One region of the Kitasatospora sp. NPDC059599 genome, then DNA from elsewhere that is predicted to be linked to it. Evidence: riboswitches for the same ligand, from Rfam matches in the RefSeq annotation. Region 1 holds a riboswitch; the other holds the start of a gene.

Evidence for each region. A riboswitch is a leader RNA that binds a small molecule or an ion and turns the genes downstream of it on or off. The one in region 1 is predicted to bind cyclic di-AMP.
Region 2: it holds a riboswitch for cyclic di-AMP, as region 1 does, so the genes downstream of both, ACFV04_RS33470 (transglycosylase family protein) here and ACFV04_RS20895 (NlpC/P60 family protein) in region 1, are expected to answer to the same signal.

Annotation. Positions count from the first base shown of each region.
Region 1 is NZ_JBHWCL010000057.1:8,055-15,471, forward strand. It holds gene ACFV04_RS20865 (aminotransferase class V-fold PLP-dependent enzyme) at 1-102, shown strand, start outside; gene ACFV04_RS20870 (Lrp/AsnC family transcriptional regulator) at 116-397, opposite strand; gene ACFV04_RS20875 (rhomboid family intramembrane serine protease) at 439-1,221, opposite strand; gene ACFV04_RS20880 (hypothetical protein) at 1,423-1,686, shown strand; gene ACFV04_RS20885 (NYN domain-containing protein) at 2,078-3,379, shown strand; gene ACFV04_RS20890 (NlpC/P60 family protein) at 3,579-4,616, shown strand; cyclic di-AMP (ydaO/yuaA leader) riboswitch at 4,953-5,106, shown strand; gene ACFV04_RS20895 (NlpC/P60 family protein) at 5,117-6,238, shown strand; gene ACFV04_RS20900 (NlpC/P60 family protein) at 6,465-7,417, shown strand, end outside.
Region 2 is NZ_JBHWCL010000131.1:15,907-23,323, reverse strand. It holds gene ACFV04_RS33490 (Ppx/GppA phosphatase family protein) at 1-545, opposite strand, end outside; gene ACFV04_RS33485 (DUF501 domain-containing protein) at 548-1,246, opposite strand; gene ACFV04_RS33480 (septum formation initiator family protein) at 1,218-1,697, opposite strand; gene eno (phosphopyruvate hydratase) at 1,816-3,102, opposite strand; gene ACFV04_RS33470 (transglycosylase family protein) at 3,376-4,179, opposite strand; cyclic di-AMP (ydaO/yuaA leader) riboswitch at 4,185-4,348, opposite strand; gene ACFV04_RS33465 (cytochrome P450) at 4,592-5,950, opposite strand; gene ACFV04_RS33460 (SDR family NAD(P)-dependent oxidoreductase) at 6,217-6,642, shown strand; gene ACFV04_RS33455 (MazG family protein) at 6,730-7,417, opposite strand, start outside.

The sequences.
Region 1 (7,417 bases):
GTCCGCGAGCTGGTCACGGACGGCGCGGCGTGGAACTACCGCAACGAGGGCGGGCGTTGCGTCGCGACGGTGCAGGTCGACCGCGGCCGCCGCGAGGGCTGAGCCGGAGGCGCCGCTACTCGTCCAGGCCGAGGGCGAAGGCCGCTTCCAGGTCGTGCTGGGAGTAGGTGCGGAAGGCGATCTGGGTCTCGGTGTGGGCCACGCCCGGGACCTTGTTGAGCCGGCCCGGGATGACCTCGGCCAGGTCGTCGTGACGGCGCACCCGGACCATCGCGACCAGGTCGTACCCACCGGTCACCGAGTAGACCTCGCTGACGCCCTCGATGGAGGCGATGGCCTCGGCGATCTCCGGGATGCGGTCGACACTGGTCTTGATCAGGACGATGGCGGTGATCACTGTTCCGGCTCCTTTGTGGGGTGCCGCCAGCGTATCGGGCGTCAGCCGGGTCGTCTCGGGGGGTGGCGGACCACGGTGCAGGCGTAGAGGAACCCGGCCGAGAAGCCGATCACGTGGACCAGGTAGGCCACCCCCGGGCCCGCCGCGTGCACCGACCACCACTGCAGGGCGAACCAGAGGCCGAGCACCAGCCAGGCCGGGAAGCGCAGCGGCAGGAAGAACAGCAGCGGGACGAGGGTCGTCACCCGGGCGCGCGGGTGGAAGCGCAGGTAGGCGCCCAGGACGCCGGAGATCGCGCCGGAGGCGCCGATGAGGACCCGGGTGGAATCCGGCGAGTGCGCCTCGGCGAGCGCGAAGCCGTACGCGGCCAGGCTGCCGACGGCCAGGTAGAAGACGGCGTACCGGGCGCGGCCCAGCCGCCGTTCGACGGTGGGGCCGAAGACGTGGAGGAAGAGCAGGTTGCCGAGCAGGTGCAGCCAACCGGCGTGCAGGAAGAGGCCGGTGAGGGCGGACAGCGCCGGGTGCTTGCCCGGCGTCGGGGCGGCCGGGCAGCCGGGGACCGGGTCGGGGGCCTCGGCGAGCTGTTCGGTGGTCAGCGATCGTCCGGTCAGGAGTTCGGCCGGGACCGCGCCCCAGCGCTGCTCGTACCGCTGCTCCGCGCAGACCCGGGTCTGGCCGGTGCCGTACAGCGGATTCAGCCCGGCGGCCGGGCCGAGGAGGAAGACCAGGGTGTTGACCGCGATCAGGGCGTAGGTGACCGCCGGGGCGGCCGCCTCCGGCCGGTCTCCCCGCTCGGCGGTGTGGTCGGGGGCCGCGAGCGCCATGCGGCCAAGCATCCCTCCGGGCGCCGCTGGTGACACGGCGGTTTACGGCAGGTGGACTAGCCCCGCTATTCCGCTGACCGGTGGTCGCGATGGTTGCCCCAGGCAATAGGCTTGGCACGGGCATTCCCGCCTCCCGCCGCCGACGCCGGGGCTCCGGGGGGAGCGCCTAGCCCACGCAGGGACCACCCGAGAGGACCCCCGATGACCGTCCCCGCCCTGACCGCCGAGACGCGCTGGCGCTGCACCCTGTGCGGCAACCTCACCCGCTTCGACGTGACCCGCACCGCGCGGGTGACGGAGTTCCTGCACTTCGACCTGGCCGGCGACTCCGAGGTCGAGGAGACCGAGGTGCTGAGCGAGACCGTCGAGTCGGTGCGCTGCCGCTGGTGCAACGCCGTGGACCAGGTCGAGCTGGTGGCCCGTCCGGGTGCCGAGGGCGCGGAGGCCCCGACCGAGCAGGGCTGATCACCGCGGAGCGGCGGGCGGTGCGCGGCGCGCCCGTCCGCCGCACGGGACAATACAGACAAGACACACGGAGCGTGACGACAGGGGGCAGTCGCGGCCGTACCCAGCCGGAAACAGGATCGGAGCCGAGGACGTGGTGGACGCAGCGAAGGAGCCCGGCGAAGCGCAGGGGCTTCGGCCCGCTGCGCAGACGCCGGACGCCGGGACGGGAGCGGCGGAGAGCGCCGTGCCCGCAGCCGGTGAGCCAGGGGTCGGCGGGTCCGGGCACGGCGGTGCGGAGGGCTTCGCGGCGGAGGGCGCCTCGTCCGGTGCCTCCGACGCGGCCGGCTCCCCGACCCCCTCGGAACTCCCCGGGTTCTCCGGCCCCGCCGCGGAGCGCGCCGTCGAGAAGCTGGACCGGCCGCTGCCCGAGGGGGTGCGCCGTCGCGTGGTCGGGTTGGCCTCGGACGCGCTGGGCGGCCTGCCGCCGGGTGAGCTCCCGCAGAGCCTGCGTCAGTACGTGAAGTTCACCCCGGCGCGGCGGGCCAAGTACGCGGCCACGGCGCTGGCGGCCGCGCTGGAGGCGGAGCCGGCCTTCCGGGTGCGGATAGCGGAACGGCTGCGGCTGGGGCAGCCGGACCTGGTGCGGGCGCTGGAGTCGGGCAGCGTCCCGGGCGCCGCCGATCCGATGGACGTCGCGGCCGCCGCCTACCTGGTGCGTTCGGCGGGCTGGAGCCGGCTGGTCGCCGAGGTCGGCGAGGAGGCCGAGCGGGCCGGCGCCGAGGACGCGGCCGCCGAGGCGTCCCGGCTGGTGGAGAAGCTGCAGGCGGAGCTGGCCGAGGTGCGGGCCGCCGCGCGGGCGGACCTGGAGCGTCAGCGCGCGGAGTCCGAGGGCGTCCGGCGGGAGGCCGAGTCGCTGCGCAAGAAGGTGCGGTCGCTGGAGAGCGACACCCGCCGGGCGCAGGCGGAGACGCGCCGGGTGGCCGGGGAGCTGGAGGCCCTGAAGGCCCAGGGCGCGGCCGAGCGCAGCGCCGCCGAGACCGAGGCGCGGCGGCTCAAGCACCGGGTCTCCGAGCTGGAGACCGCCGCCGAGCAGGGCCGCCGGTCCGCCCGCGAGGGGCGCAGCGTCGAGGACATGAGGCTGCGGCTGCTGCTGGACACGATGCTGCAGTCGGCCCAGGGGCTGCAGCGGGAGCTGGCGCTGCCGGTCTCCCAGATCCGCCCGGCGGACCTGGTGGAGGCGGTGGTGCCGGGGGCGGCCTCCCCGCACGACGTGGCCCGGCGGGGGCTGGCCGAGGACGACCCGGCGCTGCTGGACCAGCTGTTGGCGATCCCGCAGGTGCACCTGGTGGTGGACGGCTACAACGTGACCAAGACCGGTTATCCGACGCTGCCGCTGGAGCAGCAGCGGATCCGGCTGCTGGGCGGGCTGGCGATGCTGGCGCAGCGCACGCAGGCGGAGGTCACCTGCGTGTTCGACGGGCAGGACCTGGACGTTCCGGTGATGATGGCGCCGCCGCGCGGGGTCCGGGTGCGGTTCAGCCGGACGGGGGAGACCGCGGACGAGCTGATCCGCCGCCTGGTGCGGGCGGAGCCGCAGGGCCGTCCGGTGGTGGTGGTGTCCGCCGACCGGGAGGTCGCGGAGGGCGTGCGGAAGGCGGGCGCGCGCCCGGTGGCGTCGGTGCTGCTGCTGAACCGGCTGGCCCGGCCCTGAACCGGGCCGGGCGGGATGACGCCTGCTCAGCGCCGGTTTCGCAGTGGTGTGCGGGTCCGGTGAAGTCGGTGTGGGAAACGGAGTTCACGCCTTCGGGGGAGTGGCAAAACCGGTAGATCCGCACTAGGGTCTGCCGTCAAACCTATTTTCCGGAATCTCATCCAATCGGGTGAGTCCGTTGGAAGAAGGAGCCGGTCCCTTGGCCTCCCACCGCCGTCCCAAGCAGCCGAGCCGCGCGCGGGTCTCCGTGCTCACCGCTGCCGCTGCGACCGCGGTCGCCCTCTCGGCCCAGGTGGCCGCCCACGCCGCGCCGCAGCCGAACAAGACGGACGTCAAGGCGCAGATCGACCAGCTCCAGGAGGAGCAGGAGCAGGCGGCGGAGAAGTTCAACGGCGCCAAGGAGCGGTCCGACCAGCTGCGCAAGCAGGCCGACCAGCTGCAGGACCAGGTGGCCCGCGGCCAGGAGCAGATGACCCAGCTGCAGGGCGGGCTGGCCGAGGTCGCGGGCGAGCAGTACCGCACCAACGGCATCGACCCCTCCGTCCAGTTGATGCTCTCCTCCGACCCGTCCGGCTACCTCCAGAAGGCCTCCACCGTCCAGCAGGCCAGCGCCAGCCAGGCCGAGGCGCTCAAGGGGCTGCTGGACCAGCAGCGCCGGCTGGACCAGGAGAAGTCCGAGGCCGCCGCCGTGCTGGCCTCCCTCGACACCACCACCAAGGACCTGAACCAGGCCAAGGCGGACGTCAACACCAAGCTGCAGGCCGCCCAGGACCTGCTGAACTCGCTCAGCGCCGCCGACCGCGCCGCGCTGAAGGCCCAGCAGGCGCAGGACGACCGGGCCTCGCGCGGCAGCGACCGGGTCGACCTGAGCAACCTGCCGCCGGCCAGCGGCTACGCGGCCGTGGCCGTGGCCAAGGCGATGAGCAAGCAGGGTTCCCCGTACGTCTGGGGCGCCACCGGGCCGAGCACCTTCGACTGCTCCGGGCTGATGCTCTGGGCGTACGGCCAGGCGGGCGTCTCGCTGCCGCGCACCTCGCAGGAGCAGGGCCACTACGGCACCGCGGTGCCCGGGCTGGCCGCGGCGCAGCCCGGCGACCTGGTCATCTACGGCGGCGACATGCACCACGTCGGGATGTACATCGGCAACGGCATGGTGGTCCACGCGCCGCACACCGGTGACGTGGTGAAGGTGATGAAGGCCGACGCGATGCCGATCAACACGATCCGCCGGGTCTGACGGCCCGACACGCCGGAGAGGTTCGACCGGCCCCTGTGATCCGCACCACCCCCGTCGGGGGTGGTGTTCAGGTTTTCGAGCGTTTTGCGACCAACGGGTGAGACCTGATCAGCCTTGCGTACGGCAATGGTCACCATCGGTCATTTTCACAAAGGAACTTGGGTAATCTTCCGTCTTTTTTCTGACAAGGATTTGAACCGATCACGGTTCAGTTACTAGGGTCATGCCCCAGAGCACCGCAGTGTCGATCACCCAGCCAGGGTGGCGGCGGTGGTCACCGTCGAGTTCGCGAGGCAGCGGGGCAGGTCGAAGCGACTGCCCGACAGGGGAGCCCAGCAAGCGGGGGCGCTGCGCAGCGGAGCCGGGGAACCACGTTCCTCCGGGGTGAATCGGCGCCAGGTCGGCCGGTGGAACGGCCGTGAGGCGTCGTAGGGCATGCTTCCGGCCCGAACCCGTCAGCTCACCCGGTAGGCGGACGTAGGAAGAAGGAGCCCGCCTTCGTGGCGTCCCATCGTCGTCCCAAGCCAGCAGGCCGCGCCCGTGTCTCGATCCTGACCGGTGTCGCCGCCGCAGCCGTCGCCCTCTCCGCGCAGTCCGGCGCGCACGCCGACCCGCAGCCGACCAAGGACCAGGTCAAGGAGCAGGTCGACCAGCTCAACGTGCAGGCCGAGGTGGCGACCGAGCAGTACAACGCCGCCCAGGAGAAGCAGCAGACGCTGGAGAAGCAGGTCTCCGGTCTTCAGGACCAGGTGGCCCGCCAGCAGGAGCAGGTGACCGACCTGCAGGGCGGCCTCGCCCAGATCGCCGGGGAGCAGTACCGCAACGGCGGCATATCCCCGACCGTCCAGCTGATGTTCTCGTCCAGCCCGGACAACTTCCTCACCCAGGCCGGCACGCTGAACCAGGCCGGCGACACCCAGAAGAACCAGCTGAAGCAGCTCCAGGAGCAGCAGCGCAAGCTCGACCAGGGCCGCGCCGAGGCCCAGGGCAAGCTCGCCGAGCTGGAGTCGACCACCCAGCAGCTGAAGGCCTCCAAGGACGAGGTCCAGAACAAGCTGAAGGCCGCCCAGGACCTGCTCAACACCCTGACCGAGCAGGAGCGCCAGGCGCTGCGCGCGGCCGAGGAGAAGGCCGCCGCCGACGCCAAGGCCCAGGCCGACGCCGCGAAGGCCCAGCAGCAGGCCGCCGACCGCGCCTCGCGCGACAACAGCCGCACCAACCTGTCGGCGCCCTCGTCCACGCCGGCCGGCGCGCTCCCGGCCCCCGGCAGCTCGCGCGGTGCCGCCGCGCTCTCCGCCGCGGCCTCCAAGGTCGGCAGCCCGTACGTGTGGGGCGCCACCGGCCCGAGCTCCTTCGACTGCTCCGGCCTGATGGTCTGGGCGTTCAACCAGGTCGGCGTCTCGCTGCCGCGCACCTCGCAGGAGCAGGCGCACGCCGGCACCCGGATCGGCACCGACCTGTCCCAGGCCCAGCCCGGCGACCTCCTGATCTTCTTCGGGGACGCCCACCACGTCGGCATCTACGCCGGCAACGGCCAGGTGCTGCACGCTCCCAAGCCGGGTGCGTCGGTCCGCTACGAGGCCGTCACCAACATGCCGCTGAGCAGCATCGTGCGGGTCTGATCCCCGCTCGGCGCCTCCGGGCCCGGTCTTCCACCACGGAAGGCCGGGCCTGCGGCTTTTCCGGCTGCTCGGGCTGATGTCCGATTAGGAGTCAAATATTCGGGTCCGGAGGGGTTTGGACTCGCTTGCCCGGACTCGCTAACGTCTGCCACCGGACTCCCGCTCGACGGCCGCCCGCAGTGGGGCGGCGGCGGGGCCGCGCCGCCGGATTGGAGCCGTTGCCGCCATGCCCGTGCACCGCCGTTCCCAACTGCTCGCCCGCGCGCTGGTGCTGACGGCGGCCGCCACCACCGCGCTCGGCGTCGCGACCGGAGGCAGCGCCCAGGCCGCCCCCGGCAGCCCGGACCCGACCGACCGCAAGGAGGTCAAGGCGCAGGTCGAGCAGCTCTACGAGGAGGCCGAGCAGGCGTCCGAGAAGTACAACGCGGCCCTGGAGGCCCAACGGCGCCTCCAGGGCGAGACCACGATCCTCCAGGGCGAGATCGCCGTCGCCCAGGACCAGCTCAACGAGCTGCGCGGCAGTCTGGCGACCGTGGCCGGGGCGCAGTACCGCGGCGGAGGGATGGCCCAGGCCGCCCAGCTGATGCTGTCCTCCGACCCGGAGGGGTACCTGGCCCGGGCCCGGACCATGGGCCAGGAGGCGCAGCGGCAGCAGGAGACGCTGCACGAGCTGGTCGCCCGCGAGCGCCGGCTCGACCAGCGGCGCGTCGAGGCGACCGGCAAGCTCGCCGAACTGGACGAGGCCCGCCGCTCGCTCGCCGACGGCAAGCAGCAGATCCAGCAGCGGCTCGCCGCAGCGCAGAAGCTGCTCAACGGCCTGGGCGCCGGCGAACGGGCCAGGATGACCGCCCAGGACGCCCGGGACGCCGAACAGCGCGCCACCCGCGGCACCGACCGGCTGGACCTCGGCTCCGCCCCGGCCGCCTCCGAGCGCGGGGCGGCCGCGCTGGCCGCCGCGGTGCGGATGGTCGGGGCTCCGTACGTCTACGGAGCCACCGGGCCCCGCGCGTTCGACTGCTCCGGTCTGATGTACTACAGCTGGCGGCAGGCAGGAGTGACCCTGCCGCGCACTTCGCAGGCCCAGGCGTACGCCGGCCGGCGGATCAACCTCTCCGAAGCGCGACCGGGAGACCTGGTGATCTTCTACCGGGACATGCACCACGTCGGCATGTACGCCGG
Region 2 (7,417 bases), on a different contig from region 1:
TCGGAGGGCAGCTCGGCGCCGTCGAAGTGCCGCTCGGTGAGCCGCACGCAGCCGATGTCCACCGAGCGGGCCGCCTGCACGTCGTCCGTGCCGAGCACGAACTCGGTCGAACCGCCGCCGAGGTCGAAGACCAGGTACGGGGCCGGGAACCGGCCGCCGGTCAACTCCTTGGTGGCGCCCAGGAAGGACAGTCGCGCCTCCTCCTCGCCGCTCACCACCTCGGGCTCGACGCCCAGGACGTCGCGCACGCCCTTGACGTACTCGTCGCTGTTCTCCGCGTCCCGGGAGGCGCTGGTGGCGACGAAGCGGACCCGCTCCGGGCCGACGCCGAAGCCGGAGATGATCTCCTGGTACTCCCGGCAGGCCGCGAAGGTGCGGGCCAGCGCGTCCGGGTGCAGCCGGCCGGTCCGGTCCACGCCCTGGCCCAGCCGGTTGACGATCATCCGGCGGTCGAGGTCGGTGATCTCCCCGGTCTCCGGGTCCAGGTCGGCGACCAGCAGCCGGATCGAGTTGGTGCCGCAGTCGATCGCGGCCACCCGGGTCATGGTCACCGCGACTCCTGCTGCCCGTCGGCGTCCGCGGCCGTCGCGTCCTGCCCGGCGTCCTCCGCGGCGCGCTTCCTGGCGGCGCGCTCGGCGGTCTTCTGCTGCTTGGCGGCGATCACCGCCTCGTGGTCCTGGTCCTTGGCGCGGTTGCGGCCGACCCGCTCACCGGCGGCCTGCACCTCGGCCGGGGAGACGCACGGGCCCTTGGCCCACCAGTCCTCCAGCATGCCGATCGCCTCGTCGCCGAGCGGGTTGACGCCCTCTCCGGCCGCCAGCGAGTGGCCGACCAGCACGTGCAGGCACTTCACCCGGTCCGGCATGCCGCCGGCGCTCGGGAAGCCCTCCAGCACCTCGATCGCGTCGCGCCGGGCGATGTAGTCCTCGTGCGCCGCCTGGTAGGCCGCGGCCAGCTCCGGATCCTCGGCGAGCCGGGCGGTCTGGTCCTTCATCACGCCGTCCGCTTCCAGGGTGCCGATCAGCGAGGCGGCCTTGGGGCAGGTCAGGTAGTACAGCGTCGGGAACGGCGTGCCGTCCGGCAGCCGGGGCGCCGTCTCCACGACGTCCGGGTTCCCGCAGGGGCAGCGGTGCGCCACGCCGCGCAGGCCGCGCGGCACCCGGCCGAGCTGGGCGGCGATCGCCGCGACGTCGGCGTCGGAGACGGTGGGGTGGTTCTCAGTGGTCATGGGGGGAGGTGTCTCCAACGGAGGACGGCGGGAGCGGAAGGGGGGTGGAGGGGGCCGACGCGGCGGTGTCGGCGGCGTCGACCGAGTCCCAGATGCTGGCGTACCAGGGCTTGGCGGCGTTCGCCTGACCGGCTGCCGGGCCGGTGGCCGGGGCGCCGGCGGAGGAGGAGGGCTTGGCGGAGGTCTGGCCGGCCGGGTCGACCGCGATGTACGGGGTCTCCCCCGGCACCGCGTAGTGCAGCCGGGCTCGCGCCTGCGCCTTGACGTACTCCGGGTCCTGCCAGCGGGCCTTGTCCCGGCGCAGCTGCTCGACCTGCTGGCGCGCGTGGTCGGCCTTCGCCCGCTGGGCGGAGATCTCGGCGCGCTGGGAGATGAACTGCCGCGTCGGGTAGGCGAGGATCGCCACCAGCGAGCAGAGCACCAGGACGAGGACGGTCGCCCGGCTCGTGAACCGAGGCCGGGCCGCCAAGCCCGGGATCCTCCATCCTGCCATCTCCCGTATCCCCTCCTGGTCGCGACGGTGCCCCGCCGTCCACCCTACGGGGTGAACGGCGGGGCACCGGTCAGGCGTGCGCTGGGGCGGGTGCTCAGCCCTCGTGCTTGAAGCGCGGGAAGGCACCGCGGCCGGCGTACTCGGCGGCGTCGTCGAGGATCTCCTCGATGCGCAGCAGCTGGTTGTACTTGGCGACGCGCTCGGAGCGGGCCGGGGCACCGGTCTTGATCTGGCCGCAGTTGGTGGCGACGGCCAGGTCGGCGATGGTGACGTCCTCGGTCTCGCCGGAGCGGTGCGACATCATGCAGCGGTAGCCGTTGCGCTGGGCCAGCTCGACGGCGTCCAGGGTCTCGGTCAGCGAACCGATCTGGTTCACCTTCACCAGCAGCGCGTTGGCGGTGCCGGTCTCGATGCCCTTGGCCAGGCGGGCCGGGTTGGTGACGAACAGGTCGTCGCCGACCAGCTGGACCTTGTCGCCCAGCTTGACGGTCATGGCCTTCCAGCCGTCCCAGTCCGACTCGTCCAGCGGGTCCTCGATCGAGACCAGCGGGTAGGCGGCGACCAGCTCGGCGTAGTACTCGATGAGTTCGGCGGCCGACAGGGCCTTGCCCTCGAACTGGTAGGCGCCGTCCTTGTAGAACTCGGAGGCGGCGACGTCCAGGGCCAGCGCGATGTCGCGGCCGGGCACGTAGCCGGCCTTCTGGATGGCCTCGGTGATCAGGTCCAGGGCCTCGCGGTTGCTGTCCAGGTTCGGCGCGAAGCCGCCCTCGTCGCCGAGGCCGGTGGACAGGCCGCGCTCCTTCAGCACGCCCTTGAGGGTGTGGTAGACCTCGACGCCCCAGCGGACGGCCTCGGAGAAGGACTCCGCGCCGATCGGGGCGATCATGAACTCCTGGATGTCGACGTTGGAGTCCGCGTGCGAGCCGCCGTTGAGGATGTTCATCATCGGGACCGGCAGGACGTGCGCGTTCGGGCCGCCCAGGTAGCGGAACAGCGGCAGGTCGCTGGCCTCGGAGGCGGCGTGCGCCACGGCCAGCGAAACGCCCAGGATGGCGTTCGCGCCGAGCGAGGACTTGTCCGGGGTGGCGTCCAGGTCCAGCATGGCCTGGTCGATCAGGCGCTGCTCGGTGGCGTCGTAGCCGACCAGCTCCGGGCCGATCTGCTCGATGACGGCGAGGACAGCCTTCTCCACGCCCTTGCCGAAGTAGCGGTTCTTGTCACCGTCGCGCAGCTCCAGCGCCTCGAAGGCGCCGGTGGAGGCACCCGAGGGGACAGCGGCACGACCCGTGCTGCCGTCGTCGAGGCCGACCTCGACCTCGACCGTGGGGTTGCCGCGGGAGTCGAGGATCTCACGGGCTACGACGACATCGATGGACGGCACGAGGCATCTCCTTGCGGAAGCAGGGTCCGGCTGACGGTGGCGCTGTCAGCGGGACGATTGCGGAGTCGTTACGGACCAGAGCCTAACCGCCCGGGCTCCCGGGACCACGTCGGCCTCGGTCCCGTCTCAGCGTGTGGCCCCACTACCCACCGGTAGTTCACCTGCTTGTCCCAGCTTGTCCCACCGGACCGGGCGAATGCGGACGAAGGGGGCCGGCGGCGCCGACCCCCCTCTTCGCACCCCGGCACCGGGCCGGTGCCGGTGCGGACGGACTCAGCCGAGGTGCAGCACCTGGCCGGGCATGATCAGGTCCGGGTCGCCGCCGACCGTGCCGCGGTTGCCGTCGTAGAGCGCGTGCCAGCCACCGGACACGCCCTGGGCGGTGGCGATCGACGACAGGGTGTCACCGGAGCGGACGGTGTAGTCGTGGCCGGTCTGCGCGGCCGGGGCCGGCTGGGCGGCGCGCGGGGCCGCGTGCTTGGGGGCGTACTGCTGCGCCGACTGGTCGACGGGCTTCTCGGCCCGGTCGGGCGCGGCGTGCTTCGGGGCCTGCTTCTGCGCGGGCTTCTCGACCGGCTTCTGCGCGGGCGTCTGCACCGGCTTCTCGACCGGCTTCTGGGCCTGGCGCTTGGGCGTCTGCTGCTGCGGGGCGGACTGCGGCTTGGCGTCCGAGGAGGTGTCGACGGACGCCGGGGCGCCGCCCTTGCTCAGACCGGCCTTGACGGAGCAGACCGGCCAGGCGCCCGGGCCCTGCGCGGCGAGCACCTTCTCGGCGACCGAGATCTGCTGCCCCTTGCTGGCCTGGTTGGCCTGCGGCGCGTAGGCGGTGCCGCCGTACGCCTTCCACGTGCTGGAGGTGAACTGCAGGCCGCCGTAGAAGCCGTTGCCGGTGTTGATGCTCCAGTTGCCGCCGCTCTCGCACTGGGCGACGGAGTCCCAGGTGGAGGCGGGGGCGGCGGAGGCGCCGGTGGCGGTGAGGAGCGGCATCGCGAGTCCGACGCCGGCCACACCGGCGACGGCGATGGCCTTCTCGGTCTGAGTGCGACGACGGTGGCGGCCGGATCCAACGAACAGCATGAGGAGGTCCCTCTCCGCACGCCTGCGAGGTGAGCTGTCGGGTTCGGACCGGGAGGTGGCCCGGCCGCCGTGCGCGGACGATTCCGCGCGGGCGGCTTCACCCCAAGCCGTGGGGACGGCAACAAACCTGGTTCCCCCGCCCCTGCCCAGGGTCTGGTCGGTTTCCCGTGGCGCGGCGGGCAGGATTCGGCGTTCCGCGCACGAGGTCCGCAGCTGCGAACTCCAGGGAGACTAGACAGATCCTCAGACCGATCACAAGCTCATATCACCGATATCACACAGAAATTACGGCACGTGTCCGATCGCCTACCAACGGCGCCGCCATGTCTGGTTTGATGGCCGTTCACACCCCGCCGGAAGGCCGTCGGGCGACGCCCCGTCAGTGCATCGCCCGCCGTTTCGTCACCTTGTGTCAGTTTGTCGGAGGCGCGTAAGGGGAGTGCGGAGGCGTGTGCGGGGAGCGGCTCTCCGGACTGAATTCGACCGGGAGTTCCCGCAGACCACGCATGATCAGGCCACCGCGCCACCGCAGATTCTCCGGACTTTCCGCGAGTTGCAGATCCGGCAGCCGGGAAAGCAGCGTCGCCAGCGCGGCACGCCCCTCCAGACGGGCCAGCGGAGCGCCGATGCAGTAGTGGATGCCGTGCCCGAACCCCAGGTGGGGATTGTCCTTCCGGGCCAGGTCCAGGGTGTTCTCGTCCGAGAACCGGGCCGGATCGCGGTCCGCGGCGGCCAGCACCACCAGCACCGGATCACCCACCGGGATGTCCACCCCGCCGATGGTCAGCGGCCGCGTCGCGAACCGCCAGGTCGCCAGCTCCACCGGCCCGTCGTAGCGCAGGAGTTCCTCGATCCCCGTCTCCAGCAGCGCGCTCTCCCCGCGCGCCACCGACTCCTGCAGCGACCGGCGCTGCTCCGGGTTGCGCAGCAGCGCGTACGTCCCGTTGCCGATGAGGTTCACGGTCGTCTCGAAGCCCGCGAAGAGGAGGATGAAGGCCATCGCCGCGGCCTCGTTCTCGGTCAGGTGCTCACCGTGGTCGCTCGCCCGGATCAGGCCCGAGATCAGGTCGTCCCCGAGGTCCGCCCGCTTGCGGTGGATCAGCTCCAGCAGGTACGCCCGCATCCGCTTCACCGCCCGGCCCACGCCGCCGCGTTGACCACCCCCGTGCCGGATCATCATCCCCGCCCAGTCGCGGAAGTCGTCCTGGTCCTCGGCCGGCACGCCCAGCATGTCGCAGATCGCGTAGATGGGGAGCGGGAAGGCGAACTCGTGGATCAGGTCCGCCGAACCGCGCTGCGCGAAGCCGTCGATCAGCCGGTCGGTGAGCTGCTGCACCCGCGGCTCGAACTCGGCCACCCGGCGCGGGGTGAACGCCTTCGACACCAGTCGGCGCAGCCGGGTGTGGTCCGGCGGGTCGATGTTCAGCAGGTGCGTCATCAGGTCCGCCTGCCGCTCCCCCGGGATGCCCACCCGGCCGGTGCGGTGCGCCTGCTCGCTGTGGTGCGCCGGGTTCTTCGACAACCGGCCGTCCGCGAGCGCCTGCCGGGCGTCCGCGTACCTCGTCACCAGCCAGGCCTCGACACCGCTCGGCAGCGTCGTGCGGTGCACCGGGGCGTGCTCGCGCAGCCACGCGTAGGCGGGGTACGGGTCGGCGGCGAACTCCCAGGTGAACAGCTGCGGAGCGGCGGCGTCGGGCCGCGCTCCCGCGGGCCGGGCGGGGTCGTCGGACGGCACTGCGGCGGACCGGGCGGAGTCGGGCTGAGCTGGCATGGGACGACCGTATCCGGTGGGTGCGCGCCCCCTTCCGCCGACGGCGCGCGACTCCCCCGACAACGGCGTGCGACGGGCGCGCCAACGCTCCGTGGACGACCCGTGGACGGTCCGTGGACAGCTCTTGGAAAGCTCTTGGCCGGACGGCGGGCGTGAGCCTGGTCACCTGAGGGGTAATCCCTGTTGCGGAGGGTCAGGAACTGCCTACGATCCTCCGCAGTACGCGTGGGCGCCGGTGCGGTGTCGCCCACAGGGAGGAGCAGGCCATGCGGGTCAGCGGGTCAGTCGTCGTCATCGCGGTACTCGACGGCGGGTCGGGCGCCGACCTCGCCCGCCGGTTCGCCGCGGCCGGCGCCGCCGGAATGCTGATCGCCGACCAGCACGTCGGCATCGCCGAGGACCTCGCCGCCGAACTCGACCGGACGGGCTGCCCCGTCGTCGGCGTGTCCGGCGACATCCGCCGCCCCAGCGACGTCGCCGCCCTCGTCGACACCGCCGAGAAGCACCTCGGACCGATCGACCTCTTCGCCGTCGCGGGCCCGGACGGCGAGCGCATCGTCTCCCTCGCCGACCTGCCCGACCACCTCGACCTGGAACGGCTCGCCGAACTCGTCGTCCTCGTCGGCGAGGCCATCGGGGAACTCGTCCCGCCGCAGCGGCACCCGGTCGAGACCGCCGCCCGGGCGGCCTGAGCACCCCGGGGGCCCAGCCCGGGCCCCCGGCCTCCGCCCGGCCCCGCCCGCCCGGCCTCCGCCCCGCCCTCCGGCAGGGCCGGGGCCCTACTCCGGCTTGAGGCCCTCGGCCGCGCGCACCGCGTCCCGGTACCCGCGCGCGGCCGAGCGCAGCGCCGCGTCCACGTCCACCCCTGCGTCGTGCGCCCGCTGTGCCACCGCCAGCAGCAGCCCGCCCGCCGACTCCGCCGTCAGCGCGTCCGGCAGCTCGTACGGCTCGTCCGGAACCCCCGTGAAGCCCGCCCGGCGCACCCGGGACACCAGCTTCGCCGCGTACGCCAGCGACGGCAGCCCGGCCGGCACACCGTCCAGCACCGACTCGCGGTCCGCCTTCTCCGCCGCCTTCAGCTGCTCCCAGTTCGCCTCCACCTCGGCGGCGCCACCGGCCTCGACGTCCCCGAACACGTGCGGATGCCGGTACATCAGCTTCTCGACGATGTCACCGGCCACGTCGTCGACGGTGAACGGCTCCGTCGGGTGCTCCTCCGCGATCCGGGAGTGGAAGAACACCTGGAGCAGCACGTCGCCCAGCTCCTCGCGCAACGTGTCCCGGTCCCCCTCCTCGATCGCCTCGACCAGCTCGTACGCCTCCTCGACCAGGTACTTCACCAGGCTCTCGTGCGTCTGCTCGGCGTCCCACGGGCAACCGCCCGGCGAGCGCAACCGGTCCATCACCGTCACCAGGTCCAGCAGCCGCGACCCCGGCAGGTCGTACGAACCCGGGAGCACCTCGATC